2 regions of the Dactylosporangium maewongense genome follow, and region 2 is predicted to be linked to the other one. Evidence: predicted binding sites of a transcription regulator. Region 2 holds the regulator's gene; the other holds the start of a gene.
What was found. The regulator HrcA, encoded in region 2, represses chaperone genes, less so after heat shock. The targets are predictions, from matches to a motif close to GGTTNGCACNCTCNNNNNGAGNGTGCNAACC.
Positions count from the first base shown of each region.

Region 1: groL (chaperonin GroEL) is a predicted target of HrcA. The motif match lies at 2,976-3,006, and genes of this name have one in related genera.

Region 1 is NZ_BAAAQD010000045.1:19,571-29,445, reverse strand. Features, by position in the region: gene ABD332_RS54965 (GNAT family N-acetyltransferase) at 1-409, shown strand, start outside; gene ABD332_RS54960 (helix-turn-helix domain-containing protein) at 398-904, opposite strand; gene ABD332_RS54955 (MFS transporter) at 956-2,212, shown strand; gene ABD332_RS54950 (cold-shock protein) at 2,594-2,797, shown strand; gene groL (chaperonin GroEL) at 3,183-4,805, shown strand; gene ABD332_RS54940 (dipeptidase) at 5,932-7,002, opposite strand; gene ABD332_RS54935 (hypothetical protein) at 7,093-7,323, shown strand; gene ABD332_RS54930 (GNAT family N-acetyltransferase) at 7,457-8,341, opposite strand; gene ABD332_RS54925 (S8 family serine peptidase) at 9,781-9,875, opposite strand, start outside.
Region 2 is NZ_BAAAQD010000030.1:65,887-75,761, forward strand. Features, by position in the region: gene ABD332_RS48770 (SDR family NAD(P)-dependent oxidoreductase) at 1-179, shown strand, start outside; gene ABD332_RS48775 (16S rRNA (uracil(1498)-N(3))-methyltransferase) at 187-882, opposite strand; gene dnaJ (molecular chaperone DnaJ) at 879-2,003, opposite strand; gene hrcA (heat-inducible transcriptional repressor HrcA) at 2,036-3,058, opposite strand; gene ABD332_RS48790 (DUF4870 domain-containing protein) at 3,244-3,861, shown strand; gene hemW (radical SAM family heme chaperone HemW) at 3,940-5,136, opposite strand; gene ABD332_RS48800 (enoyl-CoA hydratase-related protein) at 5,154-5,930, shown strand; gene ABD332_RS48805 (hypothetical protein) at 6,023-6,913, shown strand; gene ABD332_RS48810 (phytanoyl-CoA dioxygenase family protein) at 7,038-7,958, shown strand; gene ABD332_RS48815 (GlsB/YeaQ/YmgE family stress response membrane protein) at 8,093-8,374, opposite strand; gene ABD332_RS48820 (NUDIX hydrolase) at 8,442-8,897, opposite strand; gene lepA (translation elongation factor 4) at 8,939-9,875, opposite strand, start outside.

The sequences.
Region 1 (9,875 bases), on a different contig from region 2:
CGACGAGGCGCCGAAGGGTGACCTCGACCTGGAGGCGGAGAAGGTCGACGCCGATCGTCTGCGGCGGGTGTACGAGACGCGCGCCCGCTACGGTGCGCGCCCGTACGAGACCGGCGTCATCCACGACGCGACCGGCCGGCTCGTCGCGTTGAGCGCGCTACGGATGAGCAAGACCGTCGACTGGCACGCGTGGCAGCAGATCACCCTGGTGCACCCGGCGCACCGGGGGCACCGGCTCGGCCTGATCTCCAAGCTGGTCAACCTGCAGACCATGCGCGCACAGGAGCCGGCGGTCCGGATCGTCGACACGTTCAACGCCGAGGTCAACTCGCACATGATCGCGATCAACGAGGCGATGGGTTTCCGCGCGCTCGACCGGTGGGCCAACTGGCAGGCGTCAGTCGCGTGAGCGGTCCTCGTACATGGCGAGGAAGATCGAATAAGGTCGGCCGTGGGTGCGCTCGCGGCCGGCGTATTCGTCGAGCAGCGTCTCGAAGCGGTCCTGCAGCTCCTGCCACTCCGCCGGGGTGAGCCGCAGCCCGAGCCGGGCGAAGTTGACCGTGTCGGCCTGACCGTCCAGCATCGCCAGCTCGTCGTTGAACGCGTCGAGCATCGCCCGGTTGGTGCCCGCGCCCTGGTCGCCGAGGCTGAGCTGCCACGACTTGGTCGTCGACAGGTAGGGCACCTCGCGCGTGCCGCGCGGCCCGCGGCGCTCCTCCTGAGGCACCAGGAACCCCGTCGCGACCAGCGTCCGGACGTGGTGCAGCACGGTCGCCGGGTTGGCGTCGAGCCGCTCGGCGATCTCCTTGTTGGTGAGCGCACGGTCCAGGCAGAGCCGGATGATGCGCAGGCGGACGCCGGAGGCGAGTGCCTTGGCCTCCGCGTCGGTCGCTGGTCGCCGCATCGTCCGAGTCTAACGATTGACTTTTCCCAATCGGTCATCGACAGTGGGTCCGTGAGACTCGGCCTGCTCCGCGATCGCGACTTCCGGCTGCTCTTCACCGCCGACACCATCAGTCAGGTCGGCACCCAGGTGACCCTGCTCGCGCTGCCGCTCGTCGCCGTGCTCACGCTCGACGCGACCGCGCTGGAGGTCGGGGTCCTGGCCGCCTGCGAGACCGCCGCGTTCCTGCTGGTCGGACTGCCCGCCGGGGCCCTCGTGGACCGGCTCCGGCGGCGCGAGACGATGATCGTCGCCGACCTCCTGCGGGCGGTCCTGCTCGCCTCCGTGCCGCTGGCGTGGTGGAGCGACACGTTGCGGATGCCGCAGCTGTACGTGGTGGGCCTGCTCTGCGGGGTGTGCACGGTCTTCTTCGACGTGGGGTACCAGAGCTACCTGCCGTTCCTGGTCGGCAAGGACCGCCTGGTCGAGGGCAACGCGATCCTGGAGATGGTGCGCTCCACCTCCCAGATCGGCGGCCCGAGCGTCGCCGGCGGCCTGGTCAAGGTGCTCGGCGGCCCGCTCGCCCTCGCCACCGACGCGGCCAGCTACGTGCTGTCGGCGCTGTTCCTGTGGCGGATCCGCAAGATCGAGGAGCGCCCGGCCCGCAAGCCCGACGCGCACCTCGGCCGGGAGATCCTGGAGGGCCTCCGGTTCGTCGTGGGCAACCGGCTGCTGCGGGCGATCTCCATGTGCACGGGCACCGGCAACTTCTTCGGCTCCATGTACGGCGCGATGCTGATCGTCTACTTCGCCCGGGACCTCGCCCTGTCGCCGGCGGTCATCGGCCTGTGGTTCAGCGTCACCGGGCTCGGCGCGCTGGCCGGCGCGTTCCTGGTCGGGCCGTTCGTGCGCTGGTTCGGGCAGGGGCCGGCGATGTGGATCTCGATGCTCGCCGCGTCCCTCGGCGAGCTGCTGGTGCCGTTCGCGCGCGACGACTGGCGGCTGTGGCTCGCGGCGGCGGGCAGCATCGTCTTCGGCATCGGCGTCGTGGTCTACAACGTGACTCAGGTCAGCTTCCGGCAGACGATCACGCCCGACGACCTGCTCGGCCGGATGAACGCCACGATGCGGTTCATCGTCTGGGGCACGATGCCGATCGGCGGGCTCGTCGGCGGCGTGCTCGGCACCGCCATCGGCGTGCACGCGACCATCTGGGTGGCATGCGCCGGAATGCTGGTATCGGTGGTGCCGCTCGTTCTGTCACCCTTGCGGAAGCTCCGCGAGTTGACGTCCGCACCTTCCGCGGGCACGGAAGCAGTGCGGAAGTAGGCCGATCTTGCGGTTGTGGGCGGTTGCGTGGTTCCAGTCACGGCTTCCTGGCACAACCGCAAGATCGGCGCTTCCATCCACATTCGTCTGACATTTTGCTTATTCTTTACCGGTACGATTCGACGCCTGACGATGCGCTGGCATTTGTCGGACCGCTCAAGAAAGGTCCCATCGGAAACCTTTTGCGTGCGCATGAACCGTGACCTTGCTGTCCGATTTGGGGCTGTCGGGTCTCGGGTTATCTCGTGTACCGTCCGTTTCGGTCGTCGATCCTCGCGCCGGTGCCACGCTCATGGCCCGGCGTGCCGGCCGAGGACCTCAAGGCTGGTCCCCACAGCCAGCCGGAGTACGAAGAGGGACCGAAAGCAGAGGAAGTGCACCGTGGCACAGGGCACCGTCAAGTGGTTCAACAGCGAAAAGGGCTATGGCTTCATCGCGGTCGACGGGGGGCAGGACGTCTTCGTCCACTTCTCCGCGATCGAGATGGATGGCTACAAATCGCTGGAAGACGGACAGCGCGTCGAGTTCGAGATCGCGCAGGGCCAGAAGGGCCCGCAGGCCGAGAAGGTTCGTCACCTCGCCTGACAGATCGTTCGTCCACCCCCGCCGGGGCACCGTCCTCATTGATGAGGAACGGTGCCCTGCGTCTTTTCCGCCATTGTTCGTGCCATTCATGCCTGATTTGTAGGTGTTTGCACGCTTCGACCACCCTGGCCGTCACCTCGGGTTTGCTTGCACTCGACGGGCCAGAGTGCTAAACAGGAGTTGGCACTCGCAACAGGTGAGTGCCAACGGTCGGGGCGGTGCAGCGCCTGGGCGCGGGAGCGTCGAGGGGCTGGTCGTCGCGGGCTCATCCGGCCCGACCATTGAGGATCCCGCTGGGTCCTTGAAGGTGCGAAAGCAGGCGGTGAGCCGCCGGCCCCACGTGGGTCGCGAGGCGTAGCCGGAGTGTCCAGGAGGACAACGCCGAATGGCCAAGATTATCGCGTTCGACGAGGAAGCGCGCCGCGGCCTCGAGCGGGGCATGAACACCCTCGCCGACGCCGTCAAGGTGACGCTGGGCCCCAAGGGCCGCAACGTCGTCCTCGAGAAGAAGTGGGGCGCGCCCACCATCACCAACGATGGTGTGAGCATCGCCAAGGAGATCGAGCTCGAGGACCCCTACGAGAAGATCGGCGCCGAGCTGGTCAAGGAGGTCGCGAAGAAGACGGACGACGTCGCCGGTGACGGCACGACGACCGCGACCGTCCTCGCCCAGGCGCTGGTCCGTGAAGGTCTGCGCAACGTCGCCGCGGGTGCCAACCCGATGGCGCTGAAGCGCGGCATCGAGGCCGCCGTCGCGTCCGTCGCGTCGGAGCTGGCCAACCTTGCCAAGGACGTCGAGACCAAGGAGCAGATCGCCTCCACGGCCTCGATCTCCGCCGGTGACTCCACCGTCGGCGAGATCATCGCCGAGGCGATGGACAAGGTCGGCAAGGAAGGCGTCATCACCGTCGAGGAGAGCAACACCTTCGGGCTCGAGCTGGAGCTCACCGAGGGCATGCGCTTCGACAAGGGCTACATCTCGCCGTACTTCGTCACCGACACCGAGCGGATGGAGACGGTCCTCGACGACCCGTACATCCTCATCGTCGAGTCGAAGATCTCCGCGGTGAAGGACCTCCTCCCCGTGCTGGAGAAGGTCATGCAGTCCGGCAAGCCCCTCGCGATCATCTCCGAGGACGTCGAGGGCGAGGCCCTCGCGACCCTGATCGTGAACAAGATCCGTGGCACGTTCAAGTCCGTCGCCGTCAAGGCCCCGGGCTTCGGCGACCGCCGCAAGGCCATGCTGACCGACATCGCGATCCTGACCGGCGGTCAGGTCATCTCCGAGACCGTCGGTCTCAAGCTGGAGAACGCGTCGCTCGACCTGCTCGGCAAGGCCCGCAAGGTCGTCATCACCAAGGACGAGACCACCATCGTCGAGGGCTCCGGCGACGCCGAGGGCATCAACGGCCGGGTGGCGCAGATCCGTGCCGAGATCGAGAAGTCGGACTCGGACTACGACCGCGAGAAGCTGCAGGAGCGCCTGGCGAAGCTCGCCGGCGGTGTCGCGGTCATCAAGGTCGGCGCGGCCACCGAGGTCGAGCTCAAGGAGCGCAAGCACCGCATCGAGGACGCCGTGCGCAACGCGAAGGCGGCCGTCGAGGAGGGCATCGTCCCCGGCGGTGGCGTCGCGCTCGTCCAGGCCGGCAAGTCGGCCTTCGACAAGCTGGACCTGGTCGGCGACGAGGCCACCGGCGCCAACATCGTCAAGGTCGCCCTTGACGCGCCGCTGCGCCAGATCGCCGTGAACGCCGGCCTTGAGGGCGGCGTCGTGGTCGAGAAGGTCCGCAACCTGGACGCCGGCTGGGGCCTCAACGCCGCCACCGGCGACTACGTGAACCTCCTGGCCGAGGGCATCATCGACCCGGCCAAGGTCACCCGCTCCGCCCTGCAGAACGCCGCCTCGATCGCGGCGCTCTTCCTCACCACCGAGGCAGTGGTCGCGGACAAGCCGGAGAAGACCCCGGCCCCCGCGGGCGCCCCCGGCGGCGGCGACATGGACTTCTGAGTCCAGCACTTCCAAGAAGGGCAGGCCCGTTCCGGGCCTGCCCTTCTTGCTGTCCACACACTTCCGACCCGCCACTGACGGTTTTGCCGCGGGCCGCAGCCCCGCCGCTGACGGTTTTGCCGCTGGCTCCTGCCCCGGCGCTGACGGTTTGCCGCTGGCTCCTGCCCCGGCGCTGACGGTCGGCCGCTGGCCCCGCCCGTCGCTGACGGTTTGTTGCGCGGCGGGCCGTCTCCGCCGCTCGGCGTCTGACCGGGGCCCTCTCTGACCGGGCGATTCCGCCTGTGGTCGGCCGCCCTCCGGCGTCTGGTCGGCCCAACCGTGGTTCTTCTGCCTGTGGTTGGCCGCCTTCCTCCGGCGGTTGGTCGGCCCGGTCGCGATTCCGCTCGGTGTTTGTCGCCCCGGCGCTGGTCGGCCCCACGGCGATTCGTCCGTGGCTGGCTGCCCGGGCTGCGATCTTGTCTGTGGTTTGCCTGCCGTGATCAGCACGGCGTCGTGGCGTCTCCGTCCTCCAGCCATGATCCAAGGACCGATCTGGCCGCCAGCACGACCGGATCCGTAACTATTCAGGTACTCCGAACGGATGAGGTCCCCCAGGTCGGAGCGTTGCGCCGGGAGCAATGCATCCGTCCACAGTGGATGACGAAACGTGACTTATCCGGGCATAACTATCGGCTCGCGGTCGGTCCGCTGATCGGCCGCACTCGCGGAGTCGCAGGTCAGCGCGATTCGGGGGGCACCTGAATAGTTACCCGGATCCGTCCTTCGATCATGGCGGGGGTGTAGCGGCTGGCGGCCGGGCGTGGTGGGTCAGCCGCAGGTGTCGCGCAGGACGCGCAGCGTGTTCTCTCAGCCCAGGTGGTGCAGGTCGGTGGGCCGCGATTCCGCCTGTGGCTTGTCGCGCCGGCGTTTGGTCGGTCCGGCGGCGATGCTTCGGCGCCGCGCTGGTCGGCCCCGCGGTGATTCGCCCGCGGTTGGTTACCCGGGCTGCGTTCTTGTCTGTGGTTTGCCTGCCGTGATCAGCACGGCGTCGTGGCGTCTCCGTCCTCCAGCCATGATCCAAGGACCGATCTGGCCGCCAGCACGACCGGATCCGTCCTTCGATCATGGCGGGGGCGTGGGGGTCGGGTCAGCCGCAGGTGTCGCGCAGGACGCGCAGTGTGTTCTCCCAGCCCAGGCGGCGCAGGTCGGCGTCGGACCAGCCGCGGGTCCGTAGCTCCTCGAACAGGGACTGGTACGTCGACACGTCGTGGAGGCCGGTGGGCAGGACTTCCGTACCGTCGAAGTCGCCGCCTATGCCGACCGCGGTGATGCCGGCGACGTCGCGGACGTGCTCCACGTGGTCGGCGACGTCGCGGACGGTGGACGGGGGGCAGGGGTTGGCGGCGATCCAGTCGCGCTGCAGGCGTTCGAACTCCTGGGAGCCGTACTCGGCGGGGATGGCGTCCTCCACGCGGACGAGCTCGTCGCCCCACTGGCGGCAGGTCTCGTTGAGGAAGAACGGCACGAACGTCACCATCACCACGCCGCCGGTGTCGCGGACCCGGGTGAGGACGTCGTCGGGGACGTTGCGCGGGTGGTCGCACAGGGCGCGGGCGGAGGAGTGCGAGAAGAACGCGGGCGCCGTGGAGACGTCGAGCGCCGCGTGCATCGTCTCGGGGGCCACGTGCGACAGGTCGGCCATCATGCCGAGCCGGTTCAGCTCGCGGACCACCTCCACGCCGAACGCCGACAGGCCGCCGACCGCGGGCTCGTCCGTCGCGCTGTCGGCCCAGGCGGTGTTCTTGCCGTGGGTGAGCGTGAGGTAGCGGACGCCCAGGCGGTACAGACTGCGCAAAACGCCGAGAGAGTCATCGATGCAATGCCCGCCCTCGGCGCCGAGCAGCGACGCGATCCGTCCGGTTTCGCTGATCCGCTCGACCTCGTCGGCGGTCGTCGCCAGCGCCAGTTCGCCGGGGTGCGCGTCGACCAGCCGGTGCACCAGGTCGATCTGCTCGAGCACCTTCACGGTGGCCTCGGACTGAGGGATGCCGCACGGGACGTACACCGACCAGAACTGCGCCTTGACGCCGCCCTGCCGGAGGCGGGGGAGATCCGTGTGCAGCCCTGCGGCGTGACCCGCGATGTCGGCCGGGCCGCGCATCCGCAGCCGCCACGGCAGGTCGTTGTGGCCGTCGATGACTGGTATCGCACCGCTCATCCCCACGACTCTAGATGCGAAATGTCGAATTTGCCCGCATCACGTGAACGGTCCTCATATGGTGGGAGCGGCCTACACGAGGGGGAAGCCATGGGTAAGTCACAGAAGAACAGCAACTTCGACAGCCGCGGCATGCACCGCAGCGAAGACGACCTCGGCTACATGGACCCGGACCGTTCCGACGACATGATGATCACCCCGGACGCGGACATCACGGGACAGCAGGCGACCGCGAACATGGCCACCATGCAGGCAAAGAAGCTCCAGCAGGAGCAGCAGACCACCGCGCAGGACAAGCGGGCCAACCAGCCCGACCGCTGACCCAGTCCCTGGGGCTTCGAGTCGGGTGTTGAGACGGCACCGGCCGCCCGTGGCATGACGGGGGATCACTGGGCGCTGGTGCGACGTGTGCGGGGCAGGATCGTGGCGAACCCACGGCCTGCCCTTCATGCGCTTATTGCGTTTGCGGCAGGTGTACGTCTTTCGTGTAGATCCAGAAGACGCGTTCGAGCCGGGCGCCGACCGTCTTCGAGTAGAACGCGACAGGCCCGGCCCACCCGATCTGCGCCGTCAGGTGCCCGTCGTCGAACTGGTCCGCGAGGCACCGCCGCAGCAGCACCCGTCCCACCCCGAGCCCCTCCGCCGCGGGCGCGGTGCCCATCGGCCCGAACCAGCTGGGGCGGTTCGCACCGTACGCCGCGAACCCCAGGATCTCGCCGTCCCTCACCGCGACCCAGCACCCCATCGACTGCGCCGCTTCCCAGGCCCAGCCGTCGCCCCAGATGCCCCGCACCCACTCCGGCGTGTCGCTGCCCGCCCGCAGGACCTTGACCCCGGCCTTCTCCAGCCGCTCCTCGTCCGCCTGCTGCGTCGCGCTCACCTGGCTCAGGTCGGCCGTCATGTTCCAGGCGGTGTCGGTCCGCTGGTACCCGGCCCGCTCCGCCAGGCACACCGCCGGCGTGTACCGCACGTCGATCCCCGGCCACGCGTAGCACGGCGGGTTGCCCCCGATCCGGATCCTCCGCGCCCCGACCTCCGCCAACCGCCGCTCCGCCGCCGCCAGCAACCCGCTGCCGATCCCCTCCCGCCGCCGCCCGGGCTCCACCGCAAGCAGCTCGATGTGCCCGAGCGCTGGGTCCCTGTCGCTGATCGACCCGAACACCACGCCGACCGCGTCCCCCGCGTCGTCCAGCTCCACCAGCCGCACGGCGACCCGCCCCTCAGGCGGCGCCGCCAGCCGGTTTACCAGCTCCTCCGCCTCCCGGGCATCCTCCGGCAGGTCCAGCGCCCCCGCACACAACCGAGCCACCTCAGGCCCACCCACCCACTCACCGATCATTTGGTAAACATACCTAACTGTTCGACCGCCCCGACCCTGTCACCTTGATCAAAGCGCGCCATCCGCAGCTTCGCCAGCCACCCGCCGCCCGTGTCGGGGCCTCCGCCGATGCGAACCGATACCGCGGAGGCTGGACAGGCGCGGAGAAAGCGGCAGGTTGAGGGCTGGCCAGCACGACGACGAGGCTGGCGCCGGCGGTGTCAGCGGAGCCGCAGTGGGAGACCGTGGAGCGGTGCGCGGCGTTGGGTGACGGCGGGCTGTGTATCGGCGAGGCCGGCGCCGCGGTGTTGGAGGGTCCGAAGGTCAAGGGATCGGTTTGGGTGGCAGCGGCGGCGGTGGCCGGTGTGCCGACGTCCGCAGTGTTGGAAGAGGGCGCAAGTTAAGGGGTTCGGCGGGTGACGTCGATGAGGTGGGCATCGGCGGTGTCGGAGGGGCTGAAGGGAGAGGCCGGGAGAGGCCGAGGAGCGGCAGGCAGTGGCGGGTTGAGGGATTGGTTGGGTGGCGGCGGTCCGTGTATCGGCGAGGCCGGCGCTGCGGTGTCGGAGGGCCGCGGGCAAAGGGTGGTCGGGTGGTGGCGGTGGCGGGTGCGTCGATGAGGCCGGTTTCTGCGGAGCCGTGGGGAGAGACCGATGAGCGGTGGGCGGCGTCGGGCTGAGGGTTTGGTCGGTCGGTGCCATTGACCGGTGTGTCGGCGAGGCCGGCGCCGGCGGAGCCGCAGGGGGAGGCCGTAAAGCGGTGGGTGGAGTCGAGTGAGGGGTTGGTTCGGTAACGGCGGCTGGAGTGTCCGCGAGACCGGTGTCGGCGGTGTCGGACGGGCCGCATTGGGAGGTCGAGGAGCGGTAGGCAGCGTCCGGATCTCAGGGATTGGTTGGGTAATGGAGGCCGGTGTATCGGCGAGGCTGGCGCCGCAGCGCCGGAGGGGTTCGAAGGCTAAGGGTTGGTTTGGGTGGCAACGACGGCGGTGGTCGATGCGTCGGCGAGGCCGGCGTCCGCGCTGTTGCACGGGGGCGCAGGTCAATTGGGGATCGGTGGGTGATCGGCGGTGGCCGGTGTCGGCGAGGCCGGCGCTGCGGTATCGGAGGGGCCGCGGGCAAGGGGTTGATCGGGTGGTGGCGGTGGCCGGTGCGTCGATGAGGCCGGTTTCGGGGGAGCCGTAGGAGAGACGGACGAGCGGTGGACAGCCTCGGGCTAAGGGTTGGTTGGGCGGTGTGTTGGCGAGGCCTGCGCTGGCGGCGTCGGCGGAGCCGTGGGGAAGACCGTGAAGCGGTGGGTGGCGTCCGGCTAGGGGTTGGTTCAGTGGCCGGTGTCGAAGGGGCCGCAGGGGAAGCCGAGGAGCGGTGGACGGCAGGTTCAGAGGTTGGTTGGCGTGACCGGTGTGTTGGCGAGGGCGGTGGTGGAGGGCCGCAGGGGAAGGTCGAGCAGCGGTGGGGGCTGCGGGGTTAAGGGGTCGGGTGGGTGGCGGTGGCGGTGGCGGCGGTGACGGCGGCCAGGGCGTCGACGAGGCCGGCACCCGCGGTGTCGGTGGGGCCGCAGG
Region 2 (9,875 bases):
CCACCGACATGGGCAACGCCGTCATGGCCACCGGCGACGGCGACGCGATCCGCGCGCAGAGCCCGTTCAACCGGGTCGCCCGGCCTGAGGAGGTCGCCGAGGCGGTGCTGTTCCTCGCGGGCTCGGAATGGTCCTCGGGCGCCGTCCTCGACCTGAACGGCGCCTCCTACTTCCGCTGAGCGGTCCTCACCAGCGGCCGAGGCGGACCGACAGGGCGGCCAGGGCGGCGGCGCCCGCCGTCGACGTGCGCAGGACCTCGGGGCCCAGGCGCACCGGGACGGCGTCGGGGAACGCGGCGAGCTCCTCCGGTGCGATGCCGCCCTCGGGGCCGACGACCAGGGTGATGTCGCCGTCGAGAGGGACGGTCGACAGCGGTTCCGACGCCTCCTCGTGCAACAGCAGGACGGTGCCGGTGAGGGAGAGCTGCTTCGTGGTCCGCGCGTCGGTGACCTCGGGCAGCCAGGCGCGGCGGGACTGCTTGACCGCCTCGCGGACCGTGGACCGCCACCGTTCGACCGGCTTGGCGTCCTTCCACCGCGCGATGCTGCGGGCGGCCTGCCACGGGACGATCCGGTCGACGCCGAGCTCCGTCATCAGCTGCACGGCCAGCTCCGCCCGCTCGCCCTTGGCGATCCCCTGCACCACGGTGATCCTCGGGTCGGGCGCGGGGACCTGCTTCAGTTCGCCGAGGTCGAGATCGAGCGCACCCTTGTGCGCCGCCGCGACCACCGCCTGCCGCAGGCCGCCGCGGCCGTCGCAGAGCAGGAGCGCCTCACCGGGCGAGAGCCGCTGCACGTTGGCCGCGTGATGCCCCTCGGGCCCGTCGAGCCGCCAGTGGTCCCCGACAGGAAGATCGGGGACCAGGAAGAGCGGAAGGCTCACGCGTGTCCGTTGAACGCGTCGCGCACCCGGGAGAAGAAGCCGCCCTGCTTGGACAGCTCGGCGACCTCCTCGCCGCGGGTGCGGGCGAAGTCGCGCAGCAGCTTCTCCTGCTCCGGCTCCAGCCGCGTCGGGGTGCGCACGTCGAGGTGGACGTGCAGGTCACCGCGGCCGGTGCCGCGCAGGTGCGGGACGCCCTTGCCGCGGATGCGCAGCGTCTGGTTGGGCTGGGTGCCGGCCTTGACGTCGACCGTCTCCTCGCCGTCGAGGGTCTTGATCGTCAGCCGGGTGCCGAGGGCCGCCGCCGTCATCGGGACGGTGACCCGGCAGTGCAGGTCGTCGTCCTTGCGGGAATACACGTCGTGCGGGCGCTCGTGGATCTCGACGTAGAGGTCCCCGGGCGGGCCGCCGCCGGGGCCGACCTCGCCCTGCTGGGCGAGGCGGATGCGCATGCCGTCCTCGACGCCGGACGGGATCTTCACGGTCAGCGTGCGGCGGGTGCGGACCCGGCCGTCGCCGCCGCACGTCGCGCACGGGTGCGGGATGACGGTGCCGAAGCCCTGGCAGGCCGAGCACGGCCGGGCCGAGACGACCTGGCCGAGGAACGTGCGCTGCACCGACTGGACCTCGCCGCGACCGCCGCAGATCTCGCAGGTGGTCGGGTGGGTGTTGGGCGCGGTGCCGGCGCCGGTGCAGGTGCTGCACACGACGGCGGTGTCGACGGTGATCGGCGCCTCGACACCGAACGCGGTCTCGTGCAGGTCGAGGTCCAGCCGCAGGATCGCGTCGGCGCCCGGCCGGATCCGCGGGCGAGGCCCGCGGCTGGCGGTCGTGCCGAAGAACGCGTCCATGATGTCCTGGAACCCTACGAACGCCCCGCCCTGCGGGCCGGCCCCGCCGCCACCGGGCGCGAGCGGGTCGCCGCCGAGGTCGACCATCTCCCGCTTACGCGGGTCGGACAGCACCTCGTAGGCCGCGTTGATCTCCTTGAACTTCTCCTGTGCCACAGGATCGGGATTGACGTCCGGGTGGAACTCGCGCGCCAGCCGCCGGTAAGCGCGCTTGATCTCGTCGGCCGTGGAGTCCCGTTTGACACCGAGAATTCCGTAGTAGTCCTTCGCCACTGAGTCCTATGCCCCTGACTCGTCCATGAGGTTCAACCTTGTCCCAGCAGATCGCCGACGTAGCGTGCCACGGCACGCACCGTGGCGATGTTTCCGGGGTAGTCCATCCGCGTCGGCCCGAGCACACCCATGCCGCCCACCACGATGGAGCCCGGCCCATAGCCGGTCGCCACGATCGACGCGCTGCGCAGGTCCTCGATCTCGTTCTCGTCGCCGATGCGGACCCGGGTCATGCTCGGCTCGACCTCGCCGAAGAGCTTGAGCAGGATGACCTCCTCCTCGAGCGCCTCGAGGATCGGCCGCAGCGAACCCTGGAAGTCCAGCAGGCCGCCGCGGGCCAGGTTGGCGGTGCCGGCGAGCGCGATCCGCTCCTCGGTGCGCTCGACCAGGGTCTCCAGCAGAACGGTCGACAGGACGGTCATCGGCGGGCGCAGGCTCGGCCCGGACTCCTCGACGAGCGCCTGGACGAGTGGCGGGGTGTCCACGAGGCGCTTGCCGACGAGCTTCTCGTTAATTCTGCGGCGCAGCTCGGTGACGTCGTCGGCGAGGATCGGGCCGGGCAGGTCGACCATCCGCTGCTCGACCCGGCCGGTCTCAGCGATCATGACCACCATCAGCCGGGTGGTGGACAGCGGCACCAGCTCGAAGTGGCGCACGCTGGCCCGCGACAGGCTCGGATACTGCACGACGGCGACCTGCCGGGTCAGCTGCGCGAGCAGCCGCACGGTGCGGTGCACGACGTCGTCGAGGTCCACGGCGCCGATCAGGAACCGCTCGATCGCCCGGCGCTCGGCGGGGCTCAGCGGCTTGACGCGGGACAGCTTGTCGACGAAGAGCCGGTAGCCGGCGTCGGTGGGCACGCGACCGGCGCTCGTGTGCGGCTGCCGGATATAGCCCTCCTCCTCGAGGACGGCCATGTCGTTGCGGACCGTCGCCGGCGAGACCCGCAGGTTGTGCCGCTCGACGAGGGCCTTGCTCCCGACGGGCTCCTGGGTGGCGACGTAGTCCTCGACGATGGCACGCAGGACCTCGAGCTTGCGCTCGTCGAGAGCCATGCGCACCTCCTCGAGAAACTGGCACTCCCACTTTGTGAGTGCCAGTCTACGTCGCCCGCGCCGCCCACGGAATGATCGTCATGTGTGCGAACCGCCGCTATTGGACTGGTCTGCGCCAAGTTTGTCCAAAAGAAGTCATGCCACGTCGCTGGCGATAGTTGATCGGTACCCCTACCGTGGCCCCCATGAGTGAACCACCTCGCCCCGGGGAGTACGGCGTGCCGCAGGACCCCAACAACCCCTATTCGATGCCGGGCGGGGCACAGTATCCGCCGCCGGGCCCGGACTACGGCCAGCAGCCGCCGGTCTCCGGTGGAGGTTACCCGCCGCCGACCAGCGGCGCGGGCTACCAGGACCCGAACGCCTACCAGCAGGGCGGTTACCAGCAGCCCGGTGGCTACCAGCAGCCCGGCGGTTACCAGCAGCCGGGTCAGTACGGATACCAGCAGCCCGGTGGATACCCCGGCGCCGGCCCGGTCGGCTACGCGAACAGCGACGAGAAGACCTGGGCCCTGATCGCGCACTTCGGTGGCATCTTCATCGGCTTCATCGCCCCGCTCATCGCGCTGCTGGCCAAGGGCAACGAGTCGCCCACGGTCAAGGCGCACGCCAACGAGGCGCTGAACTTCCACATCACGTGGGGCATCATCCTGTTCGTGGGCGCCCTGCTGTCGGTGTGCACCTTCGGCCTCACGCTCATCGTGCCGTGGATCGTCATCGTCGTGTTCGCGATCATCGCGGGCATGAAGGCCAACGGCGGCGAGCTGTACCGCTACCCGATGACGTACCGCTTCATCAAGTAAGGCATCCGATCGTTCGAGGGGCGGCCATCGAGCCGCCCCTCGCCATGTCCGGCCCCTCTGAGTTCAGGTCAGGGCAGGTCAGGTCAGGTCGCGGGCCACGGCGTCCGCGAGCAGGCGGCCACGCAGCGTGAGCACGGCCCGGCCCTCGGCGAACGGACCGGCCTCCAGCAGCCCGTCGTCGAGGCAGCGGCGGGCGCCCTCCAGCGCCGGCGGCTCCAGGACGGCCAGGGGCAGGCCCGAGGCGAGCCGGATCCGCAGCAGCACGTCCTCGAAGCGCCGCTCCTCCTCGGTCAGCACCTCCCGCGCGTGCCCCGGCGACGCACCGTCGGCGAGGCGCGCCGCGTACGTGTGCGGGTGCTTCACGTTCCACCACCGCACCCCCCGCACGTGGCTGTGCGCGCCGGGCCCGAGGCCCCACCAGTCGCCGCCGCGCCAGTAGAGCTCGTTGTGCCGGCAGGGCGAGTCGCGGGACCAGTTCGACACCTCGTACCACGTCATCCCGGCCTCCGTCAGGGCCTGCTCGGCGGCGAGGTAGCGGTCGGCGGCCACGTCGTCGTCCGGGTACGGCAGCTCACCGCGGCGCATGCGGGCCGCCAGCCGGGTCCCGTCCTCGACGATCAGGGCGTACGCGCTCACGTGGTCCACGCCCGAGCCGATCACGGTGCGCAGGGACGCCGCGAAGTCCTCGGGGCGCTCGCCGGGCGTGCCGTAGATCAGGTCCAGGTTGACCCGCTCGAACCCGGCCGCGCGCGCCTCCGCGACCGCCGCCGCCGGCCGCCCGGGGGTGTGCCGACGGTCGAGCACCGCCAGGACGCCCGGCGCGACGGACTGCATGCCCAGGGAGATCCGGTTGAACCCGGCCGCGCGCAGCTGCCGCAGCCCCGCCGCGTCGACGGACTCCGGGTTGGCCTCCGTGGTGACCTCGGCGTCGCCGGCGAGGCCCCAGGTGCGGTCGATGCCGTCGAGGATGCGGGCCAGCTCCGCCGGCGGCAGCAGCGTCGGCGTGCCGCCACCGAAGAAGACCGTGTCGACCCGCGGCGGCGCGACCACCTTGGCGGCCAGGGCCAGCTCGTCGAGGACCTGCTCGGCATAGCCGGCGCTCAGGACGCCCTCGTCGGCGGTGTACGTGTTGAAGTCGCAGTACCCGCAGCGGGACGCGCAGAACGGGACGTGGACGTAGACCCCGAACCCCGCCTCCCCCGCCGCGTCGGCGACCCCGTCGGGCAGCGCGCCGTCCCGCGGGATCGGCTCACCTTCTGGCAGTGTTCCGGGCATTTCACTAGTGTGCCCGCATGCCACTCGTACGGTCACAGACGGCGCATGGCGTGGCGACGGTCACGCTCGACAGCCCCGCCAACCGCAACGCGCTGTCGACGGCCCTGATCGAGGAGCTTCTCGCCGCGCTCGCCGCCGCCACCGCGGACGACACCGTGCGGGTCGTCGTGCTCACCCACACCGGGCCGGTCTTCTGCTCGGGCGCGGACCTGAAGGAGACCGCGGCCGCGTTCGGCTCGGGCAAGCCGCCGATCAACCGGCTCGGCGAGGTGCTCACCGCGATCTGGGAGTGCCCGAAGCCCGTCGTCGCGCGGCTCACCGGGCCCGCCCGCGCGGGTGGCCTGGGCCTCATCGCCGCCGCCGACATCGCGGTCTGCTCGCTCGAGGCGACATTCGCGTTCTCCGAGGTGCGCATCGGCGTCATCCCGGCCGTGATCTCCGCCACGGTGCTGCCACGGCTGTCCCCACGCGCCGCCGCGGAGCTGTTCCTGACGGGGGCGACGTTCGACGGCGCCCGGGCCCGCGAGATCGGTCTGGTCACCGCCGCCGTCGCCGCCGACCAGGTCGACGAGGCCGTCTCGGCGTTCGTCGCGTCGCTGGTACGGGGAGCGCCGGGCGCCCTGCGCGGCACGAAGGAGCTGCTCCGGCGACGGAAAGCCGACACGTTCCGTGACGAGCTGGCGGCCATGACGGAACTTTCCGTGTCGTATTTCGGTTCCGCCGAAGGAATCGAGGGAATCATGGCATTTCGGGACAAACGAGACCCGAACTGGATCCCTGACGGCGTCGCCTGAACGGCCGGACCCGTCCCGTCCCGGTGTGTAGCGCGGGGATGTGGTGGCGGGTGGGACGTACGCTGGTCAAGTTCTCAGGTCAGGAGGTGACGATGCGTACACGACACGTGCTGATCGCGATCGTGGTGCTCGGCATCGTCGCGACCGCCGGCATCTACGCGCTGCTGCAGAAGCTCGGCGACCACCTGCCGGCGCTGCTGCCGCCGGGCCGCGCCTGCGTCATCGACGCCGGCAGCGCGCCCGCCGCGTCGTCCGGCTCCTCCTCGACCGTCACCTCCGTGCCGCTGGACTCGGAGCAGGTCGCCAACGCCGCCACCATCACCGCCGTCGGCCTGCGCCGTGGTGTGCCCCGGCGGGCGCTGGTCGTGGCCCTCGCCACCGCGTGGCAGGAGTCGAAGCTGGAGAACCTCGCCGGCGGCGACCGCGACTCGATCGGCCTCTTCCAGCAGCGGCCCAGCCAGGGCTGGGGCAAGCCCGAGCAGATCGCCGACCCGCGCTACGCGGCGAACGCCTTCTACACCGCCCTGCTGAAGGTCAAGGGCTGGGAGAAGATGCGCGTCACCGACGCCGCGCAGGAGGTGCAGCGCAGCGCCCACCCCGAGGCGTACGAGAAGTGGGTCGACGAGTCGGAGATCATGGCCCGCGCCCTGAGCGGCGAGGCCACCGGCGCCGTCTCCTGCACCGTCACCGAGTCCTCCAGCCACGGCGTCGAGGCCGCGCAGACCCTCGCCGCCGGCGTCAAGCTCGACTGGGGCAACGTCAGCACCGCCGACGTCACCGACCTCGTCGGGGTCGCGCTCAAGGTCCGCGAGCAGAAGACCGGCTGGCAGTACGCGCACTGGATGGTCGCCCACGCCCAGGACCACGGCGTCAAGCGGGTCGCGTTCAACGACATGGAGTGGACCGCGAAGAGCGGCAGCTGGGCCCGGATCACGCAGCGTGGCGGCGCCAGCGGCGACCGCGTCGTCGCCGAGGTCTACTGACGCGCAGGTTGCACGCCGTTCGGACGGGATTTCGCACTGTCCGGTGGAGAACTCCCGACTCGGTCCGTTGTACACCTCGCGTTACCATCGGTCGTTCCCTGGTTGACGAAAGTAAGGGGAGGACATGACGTCCGCTGCACCCGACTACGGCGGTCTGACCGGCTATGAGCCGATCAGCGAGGCCGACCGCAAGGAATTCCTGGACCAGGGCTTCCTGCTGGTCCGCAACGTGTTGAAGGAAGACCACCGCGCGCAGCTCGAAGCCGCCATGGACCGGGTCTACGCCGAGGAGCAGGCGGCCGGCTCCAGCAGCATGAAGAAGGACGGCACGCTGCACCTGCTGGGCTTCCTGAACCGTGACGAGCTCTTCGGGCACCTGCTGACCCAGCCGACCCTCTTCCCGTACATGTGGGGCCTGGCCGGCTGGAACATCTACACGCACCACAACCACCTCGACATCACCCCGCCGGCGGCGATGACGGAAGCTCCCTCGTGGGGCTGGCACCAGGACGGGTACCGGCAGAACTCCGACCCCGAGACCATGGACCCGAACCTCCCGCGGCCCATGTTCTCGCTGAAGATCGCCTATGTCATCTCCGACCTCTCGGAGCAGGGCCGCGGCGCCACCAAGGTCATCCCGGGCAGCCACCTCTGGAACTCGCTGCCCCGCCCGGCCGACACCACGGTCGAGAACCCCGACCCCGAGGGCACCGTGGAGATCACGGCCAACCCGGGCGACTGCTTCATCTTCGACCGGCGCCTCTGGCACTCCCGGTCGCCCAACTACTCCGAGATCACCCGCAAGATGCTGTTCATCGGTTACACGTACCGGTGGATCCGCAACCTCGACGACATGCCGATCGACTACGACGGCGAGTGGTGGGCCAACCGCACCCCCGTCCAGCGCCAGCTCCTGGGCGAGGCCACGCACACGGCCAACTACTGGGGCATCAACTGGAACGGCTACATCGACGAGGAGATCCCCCTCCGCAAGGAGCTCAAGACCCGCGGCCTCCTCGACCGCTCCATCCCCTGGCTCCGCTAGCTTTACCCCCCTGCCTGACCGAAGCGGCCGTGCCCCTCAACCCCTGAGGCGCACGGCCGCTCCGCGTCCGCCGGGGTCATGGCGCGCGAAGGCCCCCAGTCCGGGGAGGCTGGGGGCCTGACGCGATGGGGGTGTTACAGGGTGCTGCGGCGCCCGCGACCGGCCACGCCGACCACCAGGGCCACACCGACCGCGGCGACCAGCACCTGGATCAGCAGCTCGCCCCAGTCGACACCGGGGGTGTCGGTGGAGATGCCGATGGCGTTCGCGATGACGGTGCCGAGCAGGGCGGCGACCACGCCGATCACCATGGTCAGCCAGATCGGGATGTTCTGGCGGCCGGGGACGACCAGGCGCCCGAGCGCACCGACGATCAGGCCGACGATCAGTGCCGTGATGATTCCGGTGACAGTCACGGTGTCCTCCTTCAGAGCCTCAACCTGGGGGATTGCAGTTGCGGTTGCGCTCTTATTGCCCGTGACCTCAGGGGACCAAACGCCCCGGCGATCGACGAACCTCGCGTATGGCCGACTCCATCGTGATGAACGCGAGAGGGGGCGGATCAGACAAAGGCACCCAGGCGTACTCGGTGCCTTCGGACGTGTCGAGGGTGATGGTGGCGCCGGGGGCCAGCCGGGCCAGCCAGAAGCAGTCCAGGACGGACAGCTGTTCGTTCTGGTACTCGTAGGTGCCGATCCACATGCCGACGAAGTCGCCGAGACGGACCTCGACGCCGAGCTCTTCGCGGGCCTCGCGGACCGCCGCGTCGCGGGGGTGCTCCCAGCCGTCGCAGAAGCCGCCGGGCAGGTCCCACCAGCCGACCTGCGGCGGGCGGGCGCGGCGGATGACGACGAAGCGGTCGGCGTCGTCGAAGATGATGGCGGTGCCGGTCGGGCGGGGGTTGAGGAAGACCTCGTAGCCGCAGGTGGCGCACTCCACCGGCGGGGCGTCCGTGGACGCCCCGCAACGGGGGCAGTGCTTCACTTCTTCGGCTTGTCCGCGGTGGGGGCGTCGGACGTGGACAGTGCGGCGATGAACGCCTCCTGCGGCACCTCCACGCGGCCGACCATCTTCATCCGCTTCTTGCCTTCCTTCTGCTTCTCCAGCAGCTTGCGCTTCCGGCTGATGTCACCGCCGTAGCACTTGGCGAGCACGTCCTTGCGGATGGCGCGGATCGTCTCGCGGGCGATGATCCGGCTGCCGATCGCGGCCTGGATCGGCACCTCGAACTGCTGGCGCGGGATGAGCTTCTGCAGCTTGGAGGCGATGGTGACGCCGTAGTTGTACGCCTTGTCCTTGTGCACGATCGAGCTGAAGGCGTCCACGGGCTCGCCGTGCAGGAGGATGTCGACCTTCACCAGGTCGGCCTGCTGTTCCCCGCTGGGCTCGTAGTCGAGGCTGGCGTAGCCCTTGGTGCGGCTCTTCAGCTGGTCGAAGAAGTCGTAGATGATCTCGCCCAGCGGCAACGTGTAGCGCAGCTCGACGCGGTCGGCCGACAGGTAGTCCATGCCCTGCAGGGAGCCGCGGCGGCTCTGGCACAGCTCCATGACGGCGCCGACGAAGTCGTTGGGGGTCAGGACGGTGGCCCGGACGGTCGGCTCGTAGATGTTGCTGCTCTTGCCGTCGGGGAACTCGCTCGGGTTGGTGACGGCGTGCTCCTTGCCGTCCTCCATGATCACCCGGTAGACCACGTTGGGCGCGGTGGAGATCAGGTCGAGGTTGAACTCGCGTTCGAGGCGCTCCTGGATGATCTCCAGGTGCAGCAGGCCGAGGAAGCCGCACCGGAAGCCGAAGCCGAGCGCGGCGCTGGTCTCCGGCTCGTACACCAGGGCGGCGTCGTTGAGCTTGAGCTTGTCCAGCGCGTCGCGCAGCAGCGGATAGTCCGAGCCGTCGATCGGGTAGAGCCCCGAGTAGACC